4 regions of the Paenibacillus sp. FSL R5-0470 genome follow, and region 4 is predicted to be linked to each of the others. Evidence: riboswitches for the same ligand, from Rfam matches in the RefSeq annotation. Region 4 holds a riboswitch; each other region holds the start of a gene.
What was found. Region 4 has a riboswitch for cyclic di-GMP ahead of MKY99_RS01865 (anti-repressor SinI family protein). Riboswitches for the same ligand answer to the same signal wherever they lie in the genome.
Positions count from the first base shown of each region.

Region 1: linked by a shared signal. The riboswitch ahead of MKY99_RS10245 (DUF6612 family protein) and the one ahead of MKY99_RS01865 (anti-repressor SinI family protein) in region 4 are both predicted to bind cyclic di-GMP.
Region 2: linked by a shared signal. The riboswitch ahead of MKY99_RS02470 (collagen-binding domain-containing protein) and the one ahead of MKY99_RS01865 (anti-repressor SinI family protein) in region 4 are both predicted to bind cyclic di-GMP.
Region 3: linked by a shared signal. The riboswitch ahead of MKY99_RS03230 (transglutaminase-like domain-containing protein) and the one ahead of MKY99_RS01865 (anti-repressor SinI family protein) in region 4 are both predicted to bind cyclic di-GMP.

Region 1 covers NZ_CP150238.1:2,390,017-2,395,373, forward strand. The annotation lists gene MKY99_RS10230 (Cof-type HAD-IIB family hydrolase) at 1-170, shown strand, start outside; gene MKY99_RS10235 (DUF4179 domain-containing protein) at 324-1,937, opposite strand; gene MKY99_RS10240 (RNA polymerase sigma factor) at 1,921-2,439, opposite strand; cyclic di-GMP riboswitch class I at 2,644-2,735, shown strand; gene MKY99_RS10245 (DUF6612 family protein) at 2,853-3,701, shown strand; gene MKY99_RS10250 (serine hydrolase domain-containing protein) at 4,002-5,174, shown strand; gene MKY99_RS10255 (ABC-2 family transporter protein) at 5,224-5,357, shown strand, end outside.
Region 2 covers NZ_CP150238.1:555,339-560,695, forward strand. The annotation lists gene MKY99_RS02450 (sporulation protein YjcZ) at 1-41, shown strand, start outside; gene MKY99_RS02455 (NAD(P)H-dependent oxidoreductase) at 517-1,059, shown strand; gene MKY99_RS02460 (helix-turn-helix domain-containing protein) at 1,124-1,498, opposite strand; gene MKY99_RS02465 (hypothetical protein) at 1,944-2,336, opposite strand; cyclic di-GMP riboswitch class I at 2,828-2,918, shown strand; gene MKY99_RS02470 (collagen-binding domain-containing protein) at 3,029-5,077, shown strand; gene MKY99_RS02475 (alpha/beta hydrolase) at 5,250-5,357, shown strand, end outside.
Region 3 covers NZ_CP150238.1:720,069-725,425, forward strand. The annotation lists gene MKY99_RS03210 (phospholipid carrier-dependent glycosyltransferase) at 1-32, shown strand, start outside; gene MKY99_RS03215 (glycosyltransferase family 2 protein) at 132-1,112, shown strand; gene MKY99_RS03220 (GtrA family protein) at 1,102-1,506, shown strand; gene MKY99_RS03225 (class D sortase) at 1,541-2,191, shown strand; cyclic di-GMP riboswitch class I at 2,316-2,396, shown strand; cyclic di-GMP riboswitch class I at 2,505-2,585, shown strand; gene MKY99_RS03230 (transglutaminase-like domain-containing protein) at 2,599-3,408, shown strand; rRNA gene MKY99_RS03235 (16S ribosomal RNA) at 3,780-5,336, shown strand.
Region 4 covers NZ_CP150238.1:423,317-428,673, forward strand. The annotation lists gene MKY99_RS01860 (2-oxoglutarate dehydrogenase E1 component) at 1-1,618, opposite strand, end outside; cyclic di-GMP riboswitch class I at 2,090-2,174, shown strand; gene MKY99_RS01865 (anti-repressor SinI family protein) at 2,201-2,356, shown strand; gene MKY99_RS01870 (helix-turn-helix domain-containing protein) at 2,558-2,887, opposite strand; gene MKY99_RS01875 (TasA family protein) at 3,047-3,649, opposite strand; gene MKY99_RS01880 (signal peptidase I) at 3,741-4,328, opposite strand; gene MKY99_RS01885 (hypothetical protein) at 4,330-5,357, opposite strand, start outside.

The DNA.
Region 1 (5,357 bases), 2.0 Mb from region 4:
TCCTCTCAATCGGTAATTATTTTAATGATATTTCTATGCTTACCTATGCGGGGATGGGCGTGGCGATGGATAATTCTCCTGTAGAGGTAAAAGCGGCAGCGAATGCTGTTACGGGTTCGAACAATGAGCATGGTGTGCGTGATGCGCTGGTTAAATATTGTTTATCCTAATAATGGAAAGCATAAGGCGGACTTGAGTCCGTTCTATGCTTTTTTTGTTATGAAGGAAATAAAAGAGATACATAACAGAATTGATTCTATCCAAAAAATAACCCGCCCTTAGGATTAACTAAAAAGGGCGGGACAATAGATTAACTTCCTGTATTAAAGTTTAATTTCCTCGTTCCGGCTAGGAGCGCTATATTTATAGATACCAGGGTTCAGTTCGATTTTTTCGTCGAAAGGAATATCTTTGTAGCTATCAATATTAGTTCCTGTAGATATCATGCCCTTAGGTGTAATTTCAGGCACCACTTCTTTGCCATTAATCCGTAACGTAGTTTGGTTAACGCTTTTGAAGTGAGGAGATTTGGATGATGATTCAACAATCAAATTTTCGCCTTCAGTATAGTACGTGAATTCAATGTCTAATCCATCGACATCAAGTGAAGTGAACTGTTTTTCTTCTTTAGGTTTGTTTATTGTGATCCAATTCTTACTGGTATCACGTTTCTCAATGACAGCATCCTTTAATATAAGTTTCATTGGAACATCGGACCAGTTGTTATACCATTCCGGAGATTCAAATTGAAATAAATGCTGGTAGCTTTCGGAATGATCTCCTTTCAAATTCCAACCCCCAGTGATTGTTTTATCACCTATAACCAACTGAGCGGTATTATAGTGGACAATTCCTTTTTTAAGCGAATCATTTTCAGCTATTAGAATTTGGATATCCAAAGGGGTAACCACTAGCTGATCTAAGGTTATACCGGTCTTTTCTTGAAATTCAGGACTGTTATACAGTTTCTTAGTGTAAATCGCCTCACTTGCTTTTTGTCCATCTGCTTTAAAATCGAACTTCCATGTACCTGAAATACGTTTCGCTTCTTCAATGTAACTAAAATGAAGACTAGCTTCCTTCCAATCTGATTCAGTTATATTGAAAACCTGTTCAATAAATAAATCCGATCCTTCGTTAGGCATGATGGTTGGAATTGCCTCATTCTCTTGACCAGCAGTACTAACTACCAAATGTGGGTTTCCCCGTCCTAAGTCAGCTGGTGATGCAGCGACTTTGTAACGGATAATGGTTTGATTGGAAACTTGTCGAACGGATTCGATTTGAATGCTTGGGTATTGCTTAACTCCCGTATCAATTGTATCTCCTGCTTGATGATTAGATTGTAAGGGAATATTCCGATCACTGTAAAAAATGAGATTCCGTGCTTCAAACCTGTAGTCCTTTTTATCATCCTTTAATGTATCAGGTGTCTCATATACTCCAATGAGTTTCTGGCTTTCAGGATCGTATTCTAAATAACCGTATACCTTTGCCTTGGCACCGGATTCACTAGTCATAGTGTTTTCTTCTGTAGCAAATCCAGTATATTGGGATAGATCAGATTTAGTATCAAGTGATAACAGCATTTTCATTTTTTCTCCGTCAGTTACAACACCGTTCAAATTCATTGTTACTCCTGAACTGGAAGCTTGAAGATTATACTGTTGACCGATGCCATTATTTAATGCATTGCTCACACTTCGACCACCAATTTTATCCCAATTAATCGTCATACTAGCGAATACAGGAATGGCTACAAGTAAGAGGCAAGAGAAGACAATACTGATAGGAATAACCTTTTTATTAGACCTAGGAGTATTCTGGGAGGAATGCAGATTTCTTTGACGTGTATATGCTTCTTGTTCTATGGCAGTCCACATCAAATCATAATCCGGTCGGGGAATATGTTTATCTTTTTCAATATAGAGACTCATTACTATTCAGCTCCTTTAGTTGGGTTCCACCCATTCTATTTAGTATTTTAAGTCCCTTGTTCAGTCTGGATTTTACAGTTCCTTCGGGTATGCTCATAACTTTAGAGATCTCGGGTACAGTCAATTCGTTTATAAAACGAAGGACTATTACCATTCTGATTTTGTCGGAAAGCTGACTGTATAACCCTTGTAATTCTTTTTTAGTTTCCTGTCGATCCAAACGTTTTTCTACAGGGTTTGATTCCTCAGACCTGGATAGTAAATAATTACGTACTTCTTTCATCCACCCCGTCTTACGCCTTTTGATCACACTGTTGCACTCATTCGAAGCAATTCGTAAAATCCAAGCTTTCAAGTTTCTTACCTTCGACTTATCCGCTAAGATAACTTTTACAAATACCTCTTGGGAAATATCCTCCGCATCTGCCTGATTTTTCATTAAGTAGTAACAAAAATAATATACTTGTTCTTTATAGAGCTCGAAAATTTCCCGGTCACTCATTTTGCTGCACCCCCTGTCTTTGCTGTTCTCATTAATAAGACTTATAAGCGTATGTAATCGTTCATTTTTCATTTTGATTGTAGTATTTCTTCTGAGTATCATAGCGAATTCGAATGGAAGATAAGTCGTTTACAGGTAATTATAACCATGATAAAATTAGCGGTGGGACATGCGTCCGTAAGCTAATTAAAACTAATTGAATGTCCGCGTTAAAGGTAAAATCATCGAAAGATGATGACACAAAGCCATGGGTCTAAAGCCTTTCTACAGAAGGAAATGATCGCCAGGCCGCCATAGGGATGTCTTATGAAGCATAAAGGATAGCTCTAAGAATATGTAGTCAATTTTGAGCTCTTTTATTATTTCGACCTATACGGCGTTACATTATCGCAAGGGGCCGAAAGGGGAAGTACATGAACAGTTTTTTCAAAACAATAGGCACTAGTTTGGCAGTAGGTGCTTTATTGCTGTCCGGAACGATCGGATGGATGTCTAATCCTGAAGTCGTGTCTGCCGCTACCACAACAGCAGTAACCGCGGATCAAATGATTAGCAAAGTAACGGCAGCCTCTAAAGCAATAAAGAATTTTCACTTAGATGTGATCAAAAAACAGGATATTCAGAGCGGTGGGGTACGTATCAGCAACACTAACACACTGAAGCTGGATATTAATCGACTGCCGAATTTTGCTGCAGCTGGCACCGTTGATAGTAGTCTTTTAGAAACATCGTACAGTCTATATGCCAATGACAAGGAGTTTTACTATCTTGTAGACGGAAGTGAACTGATCGATGAATCTGAAGATGAAGGTTACGACGATGACGGTGAGCCAATCGATCCTGATGCGCAGTATTGGATTGGACTGGAGAAGATGGAGTGGGATTCTTTTTATTCTAAAGGTCAATACGATCCTGTTTCCATGCTTGATTCGGTAAAAAATTATAAAAAATCTATGAAAGTCAGCACTGTCGGTGCTCAGACCGTCCTGCAGTTCACGGTAACCGATCCGACAGCAGCTATGGGAATAATCAAACTCTATGACCAGGAGAACCTCTGGGATGGTGAGACAGTTCAACCCAAAAGCGTAACGTGGAAATTATTCGTCAATACTAAGACCTGGCAGACGGAAAAGCTGACAGTCGATCTGAGTTATGTGCTGATAAGTGATGGAGAAAAGGATACATACAACACGAAAATCGAAGCTAAGTATTCCAAGAATAACAAAGGTACAACCATTGTTAAGCCCGCCGAACTAGAATAATAAGGTCGATTTCATATGGAGTAAAAAGCGCTGTTCAGTAGAACAGCGCTTTTTGCTCCATTCATGACAGCAGCCAACAGGAAGTGAGATATGTAAAGAATAAATAAATATAAAATTGACCTACCAATTATTAGGATTTTAGTACATGCTATTTATGTGATTAATAATCTGAATTAATTTAATAGTGTATGAAGTATCATATTGTAACTATTATATTGAAAAGGTATTATGAGTTAGGTGTAAATTTACATTTTTGAGAATTACTATTCTTTTTAATGAATGATAGGGGGAGTGCGAATAATGTTATCATCCACAGAGCTAAGCAAGCTGAATGAAGCGAATTACAGGGAGGACCGATTAGAGGCGCTTAATCATTTTTATGAGGATCTCTGTAATAAGAAAGTAGCAGATGGCTATATTTATTCTCTTAGTCGTTATGGAAAAATATTTGCTAATGGAGCGGGGGGACGCTTCAGTTACGAAGAAGATAGCGACCAAGAATTAACAACGGATACAATTTTTCGAATCGCTTCTATTACCAAGCTGTTTACGGCAACAGCGATCTGGCAGCTGGCAGATGATGGCAAAATTTTTATGGGACAACCAGTTAGTTCTATTCTTCCGGAATTTGATGCCGATCCTTTTAAGCCGATTACAATTGCTCATTTACTGACTCATACCTCCGGCATCGCACCTGATCATGGCACTATAAGTGATACCTACTATAAAAGTGCATGGTGGTATATTTATGAATCAGAGCTTGGAAAAGAAAATTGGATTAAAGCTGGACTTTCCTATGGTATACGTTTTCCGGTAGGGACTCAATGGATGTATTCCTCGTTCGGATACGTGGTTCTTGGTGCAATTATTGAGAAAATAACAGATGTTTTTGCAGAAGATTACATAATGGACAACATTGTAAAACCGTTAGGCATGACAGATACTTTCTTTGATATTCCGCCTGAGAAAGCTGGTAGGATCGCTATTCGTTCGCAAGAAGCCAAGGAATATCTTCAGAAGCTGCAAAACGGGGAAATTACGGATGAAGAACAAAGGCCTGAGGAAGAAATCAAGACTCCCGGAACGGGTGGGGGAATGTATTCAACCGTTAATGATCTACAAAAGTTCGGAATTATGCTGCTTAACCATGGGGAATACGAAGGTGGTCATATCTTAAGTCGGATGGCTGTTCAGAGAATGACCAAGCGGTTCAATTCTGAAAAACTTCCAAACTACGCATGGGGAGATGGAGGAGCGGATAGACCATACGGTCTTGGGCCAGACCTTCGATATAATGAAAGTACATCTTATTCTGAAGGCACTTTTTTTCACGAAGGATGGGGATCTTGTTCTTTGGTCATTGACCCGGTAGAAAAGCTGGTTGCCGTTTGGTATATCCCTTTTCATAACCATATATGGGACGGTAGAGCTATTTTCGGCACAAACAATGTGATCTGGTCTGGACTCGAATAAGAAAAAGGTTAGTTGTAGTGAGATATCAAAGATAGGCAGGATGTGACTTATGTTTGAGAAGATAAAGCACCGCTTTCGCGTGATGAGAGCGGTTGCTTTTGTTACTTATAAGGAATGGAGTGCGTACAGAACGCATTCGATGGTTTCTATTTTTGTAGGCCCGGTATATTTTTTAGTGCAGTA
Region 2 (5,357 bases), 130 kb from region 4:
TTATCTTGTTGGTAATCATCTCTAAGACTTTGTTTATTTAAGTTTCAAACCTCCCAATATAGCTGCACCTTATTAAATCCGCCAGTACTCATGCTGGTGGATTTTTTTCATACATAATCAAAGACGCACCCTGTCAACCTTAAGTGGTAGTCGAGTATCCCAAATGGATTATGTTGAAATTATGCGGAAGTACCGTACCCTGCCAGTAATGGTGGGGTATTTCTTTGCGTTCAGGCAAATTTTTTTATCAGTGATATAGAGTTCATACACATAACGTTACATCCGTCTAACCTTTACTCAAGTAAAATGGCGGAATGACACAGTCTCTCTTGTGTGATATTTGGTGTACACCGAAGACGAGATTCGCCCCGAAGACTATACATCAATCATACGTGCAGGCAGGTTGCAGTGCTTACCTTTAGGTAAGTACGTGAACTAAAAGTGCATACTTACGCGATGGCATGGTGGGAGGTATACTCAAGTCCTAAATCTGATTCAAACATGGAGGATACACCATTGAAAACACTTATTGTCGTCACGCACCCAAACATCGAAACATCCGTCGTTAATAAACGCTGGATCGAAGAACTCCGTAAATATCCAGACAAATATACGGTGCACGAGCTGTACAAAGCCTATCCCGATGAAAAAATCAACGTGGAAAAGGAACAACAACTGATTGAAGCGCATGATAAGCTCGTCTTACAATTCCCTGTCTACTGGTTTAGTAGTCCACCTCTGCTTAAAAAGTGGTTGGACGAAGTATTTACTTACGGATGGGCATATGGTTCGAAGAGTGATAAATTAAGAAATCGAAAAATCGCATTAGCTGTAACTGCCGGAGGAAGTGCAAAAGACTTTAGTGAAGAAGGTAAACTCGGCTACGGGCTTGACCGTATTTTATCTCCCTTTGACACGACTTTTTTGTACTGCAACGCTGATTATCGTTCCTTCTATGCCATTTATGGCACGGAATCTGAGACGGTAGGAAGTACGGATTACTTAAAGAAATTGGATATCAGTTCGCAAGGCTATGTTGAATTTATCGAAAATATGTAATTAGATTTGAAGCAAAAAGCAGCATTTTCATTAATGGAAATGCTGCTTTTGTCATAAGTTGTCGTTAAATCGTAAAAGGTATGGTTATCTCTTGCGCGGCTGGAACGAAGTTTTTCTCTCCCCAAGTGCACATCATATCCAGCACCGGAATAAGCGATTGGCCCTTCTCGGTCAAGGAATACTCAACTTTAGGGGGAATCTGGGGGAATTCCTCGCGCCTGACGAGACAGTCGGCTTCCAGTTCTTTCAACATAACGCTTAATGTCTTAAAAGGTATTGTACCGATACCCCGTTGCAGTTCATTGAACCGCACGATCTTGTTTTCAGAGAGATAGTAGAGAATAGTCATTTTATATTTACCACTAATAATAGACAAGGTGTAGCCAAAGCTAGTGTCCTTCTGTTGAATGCCAGGCGGTATACAGATTTCATCACTCATGGGCTATTACCCTCCTTCAGAAAATATTCAACGAAAAGGCAAACGCCTGTTGTCGCTCTGTACTCAGGTCCCGACTTTATTATGTTTTACAACCTGCTATCAAGTCATCCTGTGAGAACGAATTCACTATATCATTTTGAAACAATTTGTTCAAAGCACTCGTGGCTAACTATCAATCGGTCGATTTTCTCTGTCGGCGAAGCGGGCCTCTTTGGTTGGAAATCAAAAGTACCAAGCGGATAGCCTAAGCGACGAATTGAAGTTTTTAATGTAATTTTCATGTGAGCATCATCTTATTTTCAGGTTCAAGGTATATATTGAAGACACCAAACACCCCCCAGTGTTTTGTGGTATAAATCTCTCAGGTCTTGCCAACTCCCATGGTAAGGCCTATTTTTTTGTTCGCTAATTAAATGGGGGAGGGGGGGGCAACTTCTTCGCTACTTCACTTAATCTGATATTGCTCTTCATAGCTCTTAAAAGATGAAATATCCAGACCGAGATATCTGCGCATATGAATGGCAGCTTGGGCAGCGACAATGTCGTTTAACAGCAGCATTCGTTCATGGTATCCACGACATATAAATTTGGCTTCTATCCCCGTGTTAAGTTTGTTCTGCTCATAAACCTTGATTCCCCGTTTTCTCATCTCTGAACGAACATCTCTTAGATCTGTTGTAGCAACTGCTGCGGCTGTTTCAAGAACCTCCAGATAGGGGGTGGGTGTTCGTAAATGTGCAGATAGAATGGCGGAGTCCCGTTCGAAAGCTGATAAAATCATCGGAAGCAATAAATAAGATTTCACCAGCATGTTGTCCCTGCTTTCAGCTCTATTCATGAATATCATCACCTCTAATGGGAACGTATATTCGTATTCTACCCCGATATTCCAAAAATAATCAATGGTATTTCTAAACAGCTAGTCCAATGTGATTGAATTCACAACTAAATTAGAAAGAATAAAATATATTAAAATTGTAATAATAAAAAATAATGCTTCAGACTTATATAAAGGGAGAATTAGGATGAATGAGGAAGGAAGTCTCCGCCGTGGAATGGTATTTGGTTTGATTCTAAGTATTCCATTATGGATAGCGATATTAGGCTATATAAAGTTACTTTAAAATTGAAGGAAAACCTTTGTGTGAAGCGCCTTTAGGCGCTTTTTTTGTGCTTGCTTACGCGTATGAATATCAAAAGGAATTGATTGACAATTGTGGGGATGGAGCGCTAAACTATTATTAGTTCAAAAGTATTAAAAGTCATAGACTATTATTTAATAGGATGCTTAAAATGCTAGTTCTAATCTGCAAGTCAATACATATATTATCATGATAATAGCAAACCGCCTGAAAGGGTGGGACGCAAAGTCCAGGAGTCTAAAGTGTCTTAAATGCGCTATGACCGTCCGACTGCCATGAGAAGGGAATTCCACTTCTTTTTTGGCGGTCTTTTTTGTTGTTAGGTCTTTTAGAGTTTCTGGTAATTATTCTGATTAAATATAAATCATAGATTTAGGAGGTGTGCTTTTTGAAAAGAAGAATGAAACCGCTGCTAGCACTAATATTAGCGGGGATTTTGATAGTAGGTAGTGGTCTTTCTGGAGGTCATTTGGTAAATGCGGCTGGGGAGGTGCTTCCCTATACTCCTACACCTGTGTTAGGTATTGCAGGGAATTTTAATACTTTTATTTTTGGGGATTTCAAACAATTTAATGATCAGGTTCATGGGCGCCTTGCGGCCAAAGGTAATATTACTTTGCAGAATTACGGCGTATCCAAGGATAATCCAGGCGGAGATGTTCTTATCGCTGGTAATGACATCAGTTTTACTAATGGGACTGTTCATGGAGCATCCGTTTATGGTGGTGTTTTTTCCAGCAACGGTGTAGATCTTAAAGAACCAGCGAGAAAAGGGACTCCTATTGATTTTGATGCTGAAGAGCAATTTCTTATTGGACGTTCTAATGAATTCTCTTCGCTTGCTACAATAGGAACTTTCAAAAAGGAATATGGGAAAATAACGATTGATGCTCCGGAACCATTTAACGTTCTTAATCTTAGTGCTGCCGATTTCGCTGGTGCTAATGGCTTACAGTTTAATATTGCAAATAGCGCCACAGTTATCATTAACGTTAGCGGAAGTTCAGTTAACATTCCAAGCTTTCAAATCTGGGGAGGTAGCCCTAACAAGGTATTATTTAATTTTTATGAAGCTAGCACTGTTGACATTGGAAGTTTAACAATAGAAGGAACTATCCTAGCTCCGCTTGCAAAAGTAACTTATAATTCCGGTGAACTGCATGGGACGCTGATTGCAAAGGGATTTGCTGGTGGGGTGCAGATGCATTGGTATCCATATGGAGGGGAAGAACCACCTCCGACACCAACGCCGACCGTGGCACCAACACCGACACCAACCGTAACACCAACACCGACGCCGACCGTGACGCCAACACCAACGCCGACCGTGACGCCAACGCCAACGCCGACCGTGACGCCAACACCAACGCCGACCGTGACGCCAACACCGACGCCGACCGTGACGCCAACACCGACGCCGACCGTGACACCAACACCGACGCCGACCGTGACGCCTACGCCGTGCGTGACACCGACACCGAAGCCAACACACACACCAAAGCCAACACCGACACCGAAGCCGACACACACACCAAAGCCAACACCGACACCGAAGCCAACGCACACACCAAAGCCAACACCGACACCGAAGCCAACGCACACACCAAAGCCAACACACACACCAAAACCAACACCAACGCCGATCGTGACGCCAACACCAACGCCGACCGTGACGCCAACACCAACGCCGACCGTGACGCCAACACCAACGCCGACCGTGACGCCAACACCAACGCCGATCGTGACACCAACACCAACGCCGACCGTGACGCCAACACCAACGCCGACCGTGACGCCAACACCAACGCCGACCGTGACACCAACACCAACGCCGACCGTGACGCCAACACCAACGCCGACCGTGACACCAACGCCGACACCGTCGCCGGAAGTAACGCCAACACCGACACCGTCGTCGGAAGTGACGCCAACACCGACACCGTCGTCGGAAGTGACGCCAACACCGACATCGTCGTCGGAAGTAACACCAACACCGATACCGTCGTCAGAAGTAACGCCAACACCGACGCCGTCGTCAGAAGTAACGCCAACACCGACGCCAACGCCGGAGCCTCCTGTGTTCCCGACACCAACACCATCATTTGTAATTGGTACTATCGTTGTTAATGATGATCCTGTGCCGCTGGGTCCTGTAGCTTCGTCGACTCCAGCACCAGTACCAACACCAACACCGTCGAGCAATACAGAGGTACTTGTTGATGAGGAGGAGATTCCATTAGGACCAGTATTGACAGTAACACCAACGCCGTCACCAGAGGATATTGCTGTAGTGGATGATACAATCCCGCTAGGTAATCCACCTGTGGATGAACTTCCAAAAACGGGAGAATCAAGTTCAGTCCCTTATTATGTAACTGGTCTAGGTTTTGCACTTATTGGATTGCTAATGAGAAATAGATTCTCGAGCAAGAAATAATAAACGGTGATTGTAGCTTGAATACAAGTTATGCCGTGAAGAATAGTAAAGCCGCTTTCGGGACATATTCCGAGGGCGGTTTTCTTTTGTTATGATTGTTATATTTTGGCGCATTCTAAGTAGATGTTATACTGATTTACAACGGATATGAGGAAAGGACGGGGAAGATGAATTGGTATGGTTCTTCATTAGCGCTGTCATCGTCATAGGAGCTCTGATCTATGCGGGCTTTTTCTTTTATGGAATTGCTATTAAACGAGCACCGAAGGAATTCCTGAGT
Region 3 (5,357 bases), 300 kb from region 4:
TGCTGCGTTGGTTCCCATCTTGGGTTTTCTAAGATTTTTTATAATATCTATAATAATAAGTTTATGCTTACAGCGTTATTATGAAGTACAGAAAGATGTAACGCTCCATAAAGCTTTTAGGAGGAATAAAGGTGAAAGCCAGATATAGTGTAATTGTACCCATGTTCAATGAGGAGCAAGTAATTAGCGTTACTTATGAACGTTTGAAAAAAGTAATGGACGAATGCGGCGATACTTATGAGCTAGTCTTCGTAAATGACGGAAGTCGTGATCGTTCGGCCCAGATGATTCGGGAGATCAGTGATCGGGATGAATGCGTCAAGCTAATTGACTTCTCGCGTAATTTCGGACATCAGGTAGCAATTACAGCTGGCATGGACTATGCCGAAGGTCAAGCGGTTGTTGTTATTGATGCTGACCTTCAAGATCCACCGGAGGTCATTTTGCAAATGATCGAGAAGTGGAAAGAGGGTTATGACGTTGTGTATGCGAAGCGGCTGAAGCGCCGTGGAGAAACGATGTTCAAAAAGGTAACGGCTAAGATCTTTTATCGATTACTCAGCAGCATGACAAGTGTAGACATTCCTACGGACACAGGTGATTTCCGTCTTATTGATCGTAAGGTATGTGATGTCTTGCGAGGTCTCAAGGAAAAAAATCGGTATGTCAGAGGTTTAGTGAGCTGGGTCGGCTTCAAGCAGACGATGGTGGAATATGAGCGGGAAGAACGATTTGCAGGAGAAACTAAGTATCCTCTTAAGAAAATGATTCGTTTTGCGCTGGATGGGATCACTTCCTTTTCGCATAAGCCACTTAAGATTGCTACGTATGTCGGATTCTTTCTTTCCTTTTCGAGCTTTCTCTATTTATTCTTCGTATTGTTTCAAAGAATTTTTTTCACCTCATGGACGGTTCCAGGTTGGGCTTCAATTGTAGGGGTCAATTTGCTCTTTAACGGTATCGTTCTGATGCTGTTAGGTGTAATCGGTGAGTATATTGGACGGATTTATGACGAGTCTAAGGATAGACCGTTGTATATTGTCAGTGAGACCATAGGATATCGTAACGAAGAAGAAGTGGATCGCCGGAAGGATTACAAAGATGTCAGATAAGAACTTTCGAACTGCTTTCATACAGTTTCTCAAATTTAATGCTGTAGGTTTGGTAAATACCCTCATTGATTTCGTAATCTTCACATTACTGAACTCACTTGGGATGGTATATGCGTTGGCACAGGTGATTTCTTATAGTGCAGGGACAGCGAACAGCTTTATTTTGAATAAAAAAGTAACCTTCAAGGATCGTGACCGTGGCAATAAAGAGGGTTTTGATAAGACGCAGTTGCTGAAGTTTATCGTACTGAATCTGGTAGTACTCGGAATATCGCTGTTGCTAATGCATCTGTTGACTGACAAAGTAGGCATTCAAGTGTTGATCTCTAAGGTATTAGTAACGTTTGTGACGGTGATCATTAACTTCTTCGGAAGTCGTAAATGGGTATTCTAAAGTTCAGTAGAACCAATCTACGGAGGTGAAAATCATGCGTAAATTCTCGTATGTGCTCATACTGGCGGGGATCCTTATCATGCTCTATCCAAAAGCTAACGAATGGTATAACGACTGGCAGCAGGATAAGCTATTAGAATCGGCTGAACTGAGCACCAGTGTAAGTACTCAACCACCTGATCTGAAGAGCAGATATGCCGAGGTCACTCAGCTACTAGCGGAGGAATCAGCTCTAGATGCACAAGCACAGCCGCAAGAAACAGAAAAGCCGGAACCGGAAATTGAAGTGGGTGGCAAAGTTATCGCATTAATTGAGATTGATAAGATCGATCTGAAGCTGCCTGTATTAGAAGGGGCTACTAAAGCGAATATGAAGCATGCCGCGGCCCATATGAAAGAAACAACTCCAATAGGAGAAATAGGGAACGCCGCAATAGCTGCACATAGAGCTAGAACTACGGGCAGATTGTTTAACAGATTGAATGAGGTTGTGATTGGGGATACGATTACGGTGAAGACTAGCGATCAGACTTATAATTACGAGGTTTATGATATTTCTGTTGTACTTCCTAGTGATGTGTCTGTTCTAGACGGGAATAACAAAGATAAAATTCTTACTCTAATTACGTGTGACCCACTAGTAGATCCTACACATCGTTTGATTGTTCATGCCAAGCTTTCCTAATCGTTGACGAGAAATAACAAGAAAACTCAAATACAGAGAAATAACTATAAAATAATAGTAAATCTAGCAATTTTGTTCTTGTTTACGAGGATAAATATGGTAGTATAAGACTATAAAAGCTAAACACGATAAACGGCAAACCTATCGAAAGGTAGGGACGCAAAGCTAAAGGGCCTTCCCGTAAGGATGGCAGCCAGTTACCGAATGAAGAGGCTTTTTTTGTTTTTATAAAATATATAAGAATCTTAGATTCATATTTCTACTTGGACTGATTCTGTTAATTTGTCTAGTGAAATTAGAACAGATAGAGCTTATACGATAACGGCAAACCTATCGAAAGGTAGGGACGCAAAGCTAAAGGGCCTTCCCGAAAGGATGGCAGCCAGCTACCGAAAGGGGTTTTATCCGTGAAAAAGGTTTATTTTATGATGGTGGCGCTGTTCGTACTGATTACTGCGGTTCCGGTAAGCACAGCTCAAGCCGCAAGTGTAGATGCAAGCTGGTTGATTACATCGAAAGTGGCTCAAGGTGTTATTGGAATTAACTATGATATTCCGAAAGATAAAAGAATCAAACTCATGATCACTAAAGACAACAGCAGCTATACATATAACTTATATGCTTCTGGACAAGCTGAGGACTTCCCTTTACAACAAGGTAATGGTACTTATAAGGTTTCTGTTCTTGAGAACACAACCGGCAATAAATACAAAGCGTTATATTCCGAAGTAGTAGACGTAACCATGAGTGACTCGAATTCCGTATATTTGGGCTCCGTACAGAATGTGAAATGGAGTTCTTCTGATAAAGCGATCCTTAAGGCAAAAGAGCTTACAAAAGGCAAAACAACAGATGAAGAGAAAGTTAAGGCAATCTATAACTATGTAGTTGCTAATGTACAATACGATTATTCTCTTGCTAATAACGTAACAACAGATTACATTCCGAACATTAACAACACTTTGAATACTAAAAAAGGAATCTGCTATGACTATGCTTCTCTTTTTGCCGCAATGCTGCGTAGTGTAGATGTGCCTGCTAAATTGGTGATGGGGAATACTAGCTACGTTACGCAATACCATGCATGGAATGAAGTGTTGATGGATGGGAAATGGGTTACTATTGATACAACGGTAGATGCATCGTCAGCGAAGAGTAAGAAGAATACGGATTTTATTAAGGCTTCAAGTAAGTATACTGCAGCAAAATACTATTAATTTGCATCGCTAGATTCATAACTCTATTAAATAAACAACCAGCTTAATTATTAAGCTAGTTGTTTATTTTTCTATTAGGGGTTGCTTTTCTATGAATAGATAGGTTATTATAGTTAAGCGTTGTTAGACAGCGTACAGGCAATATTTGAGAGAGTTATATAAACGGCTTTCGAAAAATAAAGCTTGCATTACTGAGAACAACATGATATATTATAAGAGTTGCTGCTGAGACATTAAACGGCGCCAACGAGAACTTGATCTTTGAAAACTGAACAACGAGTGAGTAGGAAATCACGAAAGTGAAATCCGAAATTAGAGAATTAATTTTCTCGTCAGATGTTTCAAAATGAGCATATCGCTCTTTTCAATACTAATTGGAGAGTTTGATCCTGGCTCAGGACGAACGCTGGCGGCGTGCCTAATACATGCAAGTCGAGCGGAGTTATTTTGAAAGCTTGCTTTCAAAATAACTTAGCGGCGGACGGGTGAGTAACACGTAGGCAACCTGCCCCTTAGACTGGGATAACTACCGGAAACGGTAGCTAATACCGGATAATTTCTTTTTTCTCCTGAAGAAAGAATGAAAGACGGAGCAATCTGTCACTGAGGGATGGGCCTGCGGCGCATTAGCTAGTTGGTGGGGTAATGGCCCACCAAGGCGACGATGCGTAGCCGACCTGAGAGGGTGAACGGCCACACTGGGACTGAGACACGGCCCAGACTCCTACGGGAGGCAGCAGTAGGGAATCTTCCGCAATGGACGAAAGTCTGACGGAGCAACGCCGCGTGAGTGATGAAGGTTTTCGGATCGTAAAGCTCTGTTGCCAGGGAAGAACGTCCGGTAGAGTAACTGCTATCGGAGTGACGGTACCTGAGAAGAAAGCCCCGGCTAACTACGTGCCAGCAGCCGCGGTAATACGTAGGGGGCAAGCGTTGTCCGGAATTATTGGGCGTAAAGCGCGCGCAGGCGGTCATTTAAGTCTGGTGTTTAAACCTTGGGCTCAACCTAAGGTCGCACTGGAAACTGGGTGACTTGAGTACAGAAGAGGAAAGTGGAATTCCACGTGTAGCGGTGAAATGCGTAGATATGTGGAGGAACACCAGTGGCGAAGGCGACTTTCTGGGCTGTAACTGACGCTGAGGCGCGAAAGCGTGGGGAGCAAACAGGATTAGATACCCTGGTAGTCCACGCCGTAAACGATGAGTGCTAGGTGTTAGGGGTTTCGATACCCTTGGTGCCGAAGTTAACACAGTAAGCACTCCGCCTGGGGAGTACGGTCGCAAGACTGAAACTCAAAGGAATTGACGGGGACCCGCACAAGCAGTGGAGTATGTGGTTTAATTCGAAGCAACGCGAAGAACCTTACCAGGTCTTGACATCCCTCTGAATCCACTAGAGATAGTGGCGGCCTTCGGGACAGAGGAGACAGGTGGTGCATGGTTGTCGTCAGCTCGTGTCGTGAGATGTTGGGTTAAGTCCCGCAACGAGCGCAACCCTTAACTTTAGTTGCCAGCAAGTAATGTTGGGCACTCTAGAGTGACTGCCGGTGACAAACCGGAGGAAGGTGGGGATGACGTCAAATCATCATGCCCCTTATGACCTGGGCTACACACGTACTACAATGGCCGGTACAACGGGAAGCGAAACCGCGAGGTGAAGCCAATCCCATCAAAGCCGGTCTCAGTTCGATTGCAGGCTGCAACTCGCCTGCATGAAGTCGGAATTGCTAGTAATCGCGGATCAGCATGCCGCGGTGAATACGTTCCCGGGTCTTGTACACACCGCCCGTCACACCACGAGAGTTTACAACACCCGAAGTCGGTGGGGTAACCCGCAAGGGAGCCAGCCGCCGAAGGTGGGGTAGATGATTGGGGTGAAGTCGTAACAAGGTAGCCGTATCGGAAGGTGCGGCTGGATCACCTCCTTTCTATGGAGAATCGTCTTCTGC
Region 4 (5,357 bases):
TGAAGGCCTTTGGTTCTTTTTTCTTGTGATTGCCTTCCTTCATACTATCGTACGCACGTTGCAATACGCCTTCTGTTTCAACGTGCATCTTTTGTACATCTTCAGCTGTAAGAATTTTTTCACGCTGTAGCCGCTCCGCATACACCTTGTAAACGGTTGGATGATTGCGTACCTTACCGTACACGATAGGTTGTGTAGTTTCAGGATCATCCATTTCGTTATGTCCATGACGACGATAGCCGATGAGATCAATAACGAAATCCTTTTTGAATTGATTGCGATATGCACTAGCTAAACGAACGGCTGATATACAGGCCTCAGGATCATCAGCATTGACATGGATAATTGGAATTTCATATCCTTTGGCGATGTCACTCGCATAATGCGTTGAACGGGAGTCTTCGCTTTCTGTCGTAAAGCCGATCCGGTTATTAACAATGATATGGATCGTCCCGCCATTCTGATAACCTTGAAGTTTGCCAATATTAAGTGTTTCTGCAACAATCCCTTCACCTGGAAAAGCAGCATCGCCATGCATCAGTACCGCCATAGCTTTACTGGTATCAATCTTCGGCAATCCGGCTGTGCTCCGATCTTCTTGAGCAGCACGAGTGAAGCCTTCCACGACAGGATTGACGAATTCCAAGTGACTTGGGTTATTCGCTAGTGTTATTCTTGTGCGTACGGTTTCTCCTTCACGGACAGCGCGATCTGCACCCAGATGGTATTTCACATCACCCGTCCAGCCATAGTTAATGCCTGTAGAGCCTTCGGAAGGGAAAAGCTCCTTGTTCGGAGAATGATGAAACTCTGAAAATATAATGTCATAAGGTTTGCCCAAAATATGTGCAAGAACGTTGAGGCGACCACGATGCGCCATGCCCATCAGAATATGCTCTGCGCCGTCATGCGCAGCAGCGCGTACGATTTCATCCAGCATCGGTACGAGAGCGTCATTGCCTTCCAAGCTGAACCGCTTCTGACCCACAAAGGTTTTGTGGAGGAAGGTTTCGAATTGCTCTACTTGGATCAGGCGGTTTAGCAGCTCTTTACGTTCTGCATTATTTAAAGGCGCTGGTGAGCTTGTGGATTCTGCCTGTCTGTTCAACCATTTCAGTTCTTGTTCTTCATGCACATGCCCGAATTCATAGGCGATTGTCTTGGTGTAAGCCTGACGCATACGCTGAACTGCATCCCATCCGGTATGCACATCATTCGGCGCATTCTCCCAAATGAGCGTGGCAGGTAGTGCGAGCAGATCTTCACGAGTCAGCTCATAGGTTTCGAGTTCAAGATATTTAGCCATGGGATTGTGATCGCGCTCAAGCGGATCAATATCAGCGGCCATATGGCCATATATACGAATGTTAGCGATTAGCTTGGAAGCTCTTACTGCCTTTCTAAGCCATTCGGTGTCTCCCGAAATGCGAGGCTGTGGAGCCGGTTCGCTATCCGGTGTTAGGGGCGGGGGACCCGAATTTGTAAAAAGCTCGCGATAATTATTCTCTACGGTGGAAGGATCTTTCACAAACTGTTCATATCTTTCTTGAATGTAGCCTAAATTGGGTCCGTAATACTTACTCCAAATGGATTCGTTATAGGGCTCTTTGGCTGCCATGAATACATCCTCCTTAACGGATGAACTCCATACGTGACATTTTGTGTCAACGCTTACTGGAGCTGTGATGATTGCGGTTTCATTTCTCATCTTATTGTGCTACTTTCCACACGTGTAATCAATTCATTCTTTCGTCCAATACGTTCGCAAAATGGTATGGGTTAGCTTGTTCTAATGAAAAGAACGCTGTTTCTTCTCATTACCCATTCCTAAGGCCCACTAAAATGATTCTAATATCCTTATTTTTAACTAATAGGGAAGGAAGTATCATTATATTGGCTTAATTAATTTTATGAATGGGACGAGTATCGTGTTAATAGGACAAGATATCGCACAAAAGCGCTTCTATTTTTTGTTTTTTAATGGAAAAACTAATCAGAAATCGACACACTTTTCCACTTTAGTATAGTATAATGTTATTGCAGTTAGCGATTTTCATATATTTCAAAGTAGATCCTTTCGTGTAAAGGGTCCAGTAAAAGGTAAACCTGCCGAAAGGCAGGGGCACAAAGTCGCGGGTCTAAGGTAGAAATACTATGACAGCCGGATTGCCTGGGGACTAAAATCTTAGGAGGAGATTTTTTGGACAAGTCCAACCAGGGAAGCAACAGAGAACAGCAGGTCATTGATCTAGACGTAGAGTGGGTCCATTTATTATTAGCAGCTAAGAAGGCTGGCATAAAGGCAGATGAAATTCGTCGCTTCTTTCATGAGAAGACTGTGCAAGCCGTGCAGTAATACATTCAGAGCATTAGATATCAAAAGAGCACAGCGATAACTCGCTGTGCTCTTTTTCTTTATATAAGAATCTATAAGATTCAGACTTGGTCCTTATATTCTGCTAGAATTCAAACGCCTTCGCGGTCCATGTTAGGAGGGTGAAGGCGCTTATGTTTAATAGTATGAGTAGAAGAGGATCTTATCAGGTCAGGTGGAATATTAATCCTTCTGATCAAGGCGCCATTTCTGGTAGTCCAGAAACTCCTTGAATTCGCGTTTGCTTATGCCTGAGGCCATAGCTTCCTGCACCAATCGGAACCATTCCGAATCTAAAGGTGACTCCTCAGCATCATTAGGTTCTCCATAGAGCAAAGCGTGGATGGATACCTGAAGCGCATCGGCGATCTTTTCGATAAACTGAATTGAAGGATTGGATTGGATGTTTCTCTCCACATTGCTAAGATACGACTTAGCAACATCCGCTCTGTCCGCAAGCTCAGATAGGGACAATCCCTTTTCTAGGCGGAGATGCTGGATACGTTGGCCCATATTTTGTGGCACTATGCTGACGCCCCTCCGTAATTTTTGTTATTAGTATAGCAAATATCATTAAATTCGACAAAGTTTATTGTAAAGAGAAAAGCAGCATCTACTTATCCGTTTTCCGGAATAAGAATCTGCTGCTCTTCGAATGGAAGACTTATTAGATTAGTAGTCAGTTCCTCTGGCTTGTTTAGCAAAGAAATCCCAAGTCAGTGTCAACACATCTTTTTGGAAAATGTTCTGATCTTTACCATCATCCACAAATTCGAACTTAACGGTGAAGCTATCAGATGTACCTGCTTTAATACCGGATGCTTCATTGCCTATGAACGGCAATTTTTCTACGAGATCAGGTGTTGAATTTTGCAAATCAGCTAGTGTTGTTTCATAAACTACAATATCCGGAATAATGTTACCGCTCTTGTCCTTATTTTGCAGGAACTTAACTTTAATAAATTTACCTAAATCAACACCGTTGTTGTTACCACCTACGTCATTAACAGAGTATTTTGTTTTGAGAACAATAGAGCCGATATCGATGTTCCCATCATTATTAAGTTTGAAATCTCTTTTGATAGTATCACCTGGTTTCAATTTATCCAGATTAACGATAACAGAAGGGTCAGAGTTCAAATCCAGTGTACCCGCTGCGAATGTAGAGGTACTTGTTGCAGTGTCGCTAAAGTAAGCGAAAGTTCCTCCACCAATCAATGATAAACCCAGTGCTGCTGATGCTACGCCAAGACCCAATGTTTTTTTGATACCCATAATTAAAATTCCTCCTCGGTTTTTGTGGTTTTTTTATAAAAGTTATATATTGTAACTTCCGGTTCGTAAGCGGAAGCGGACAATCAACGGATTACTGTATTTCAGTTGGAGGTGGAGAGGTGGGAAGTATAGCAGCATTTTTCTTTTCGAGTGCAGCTACAGCCTTCCATGATGAATACAGGGCATAGAGCAGGAGCATCAAGCCTGGTACGATCATGAGCACAACACTTCCAGCTTTGGAAACTGCGAAATTCATAGCGTAACCTACATAAGGTACGGTGACCCCGGTATACTCAGCTACAACATTCGTGGAACTGGTAGGGTTCATATCAGGCGCATCATTGTTATCGCCTTTCGTTCGATACATGGCTTCACCAGTAGCGTTGTTCATTGTTGCTTCTACAACACGGTGAGTAATGAGCAGATTTTCTTCATTTCTAAAGGTGATCACATCGCCTTTTTTGAAGCGATTCATATCTCCTCCGGGTTTTAAAGCGACAATCGATCCGGTTTGAATCCCTGGTTCCATCGAACCTGAGAGTACCGATTTGATCTGGTATCCGAAGAAGGCAGGTTCACCGCCGGAGGCCTTTGATAAAACTACGGCTACCACCAGCAGAATGAATATCACAAGCATGATGCTCGATAATGTATTGTTGATCATTTTTTTAATCCGCATATTATTCGCCACCTTTAACTTGTTGAGGGTCCGAAGGGGCTGGTGTTGCTACCGGTGGGGAAGTGGTTGTATCTTCCGCTTTTGGCGCCTCCTGAGGAACCGCTTGCTGTGGTACATCTTTTGGAATCGTTAGCTCTTCACCAATTTCCGGAACGACCGGGTTAGTGGCTGGGGCTTCAGGCTGTTCATTATTTATGTTCTCTGGAGTAGCTTCACCTTTCGGTGGAGTCACTTCCGTTTTTGCTTTCTCCTCAGCTTCAGCTTTCGCTTTGTCCTCAGCTTCTTGCTTTTCTTTTTTCTCCAGTGCCAAACGTTCTTCTTCTTTCTTCGTTTGTTCCAGCGCCTCTAGTCGGGCTTTCTCAAGTGCTTCCAACTGTTGTTCACGGGTTTGACTGATCAATTGGAGCTGACTCTGAAGATTGCTGATTCCTGAAGTAGCCGATTCTTTAAGACCATTCATTTCAGTATTGAGATTTTCATAAGTGGAGGTAAGTTCGCTAGAGATATTGCTGGCCGGCTGACTAAAAGGAATCAGGAAAGGTAACGGCTGCTGAAACGCCTCGTTGCGTAACTCGGGTTGTCCATATACATCACTGGTCACTACCGAAGCAAATGGAAGCCCGATGTCGTGTATGGAGTTTAGATATTGGATGACTCCCTTTAAGGAAGCATTCAGGGATTCAGAGATGACACCGCTTTGATTCAGGCTGCTTTGCAGCTCTCTGAAGAATTGTTCATCCTTGATTTCTAGACAGTTTGAATCTAGAGAGGTCATATATCCTCCAATCTGGAATAGGACGGCTGCTGCTGCGTTCAGCTCACCATTGATTTCGTTCCAAATTTGGCTGTTGGTGGCCAGTTGCTCATTCACGCCATCGATTTGAGATTGAAGCGCGGAGATTTGTGTGGAAATCTCTTGCGCTGCGACATCAAGCTCATCCAGCGTCATGCCTTCTATTCCCGAAACGTCTGAGAGACTGCCTGAAGGGGTATAGCTTTGCAGCGATCCTTTTAAAGCAGTAGCTCTTT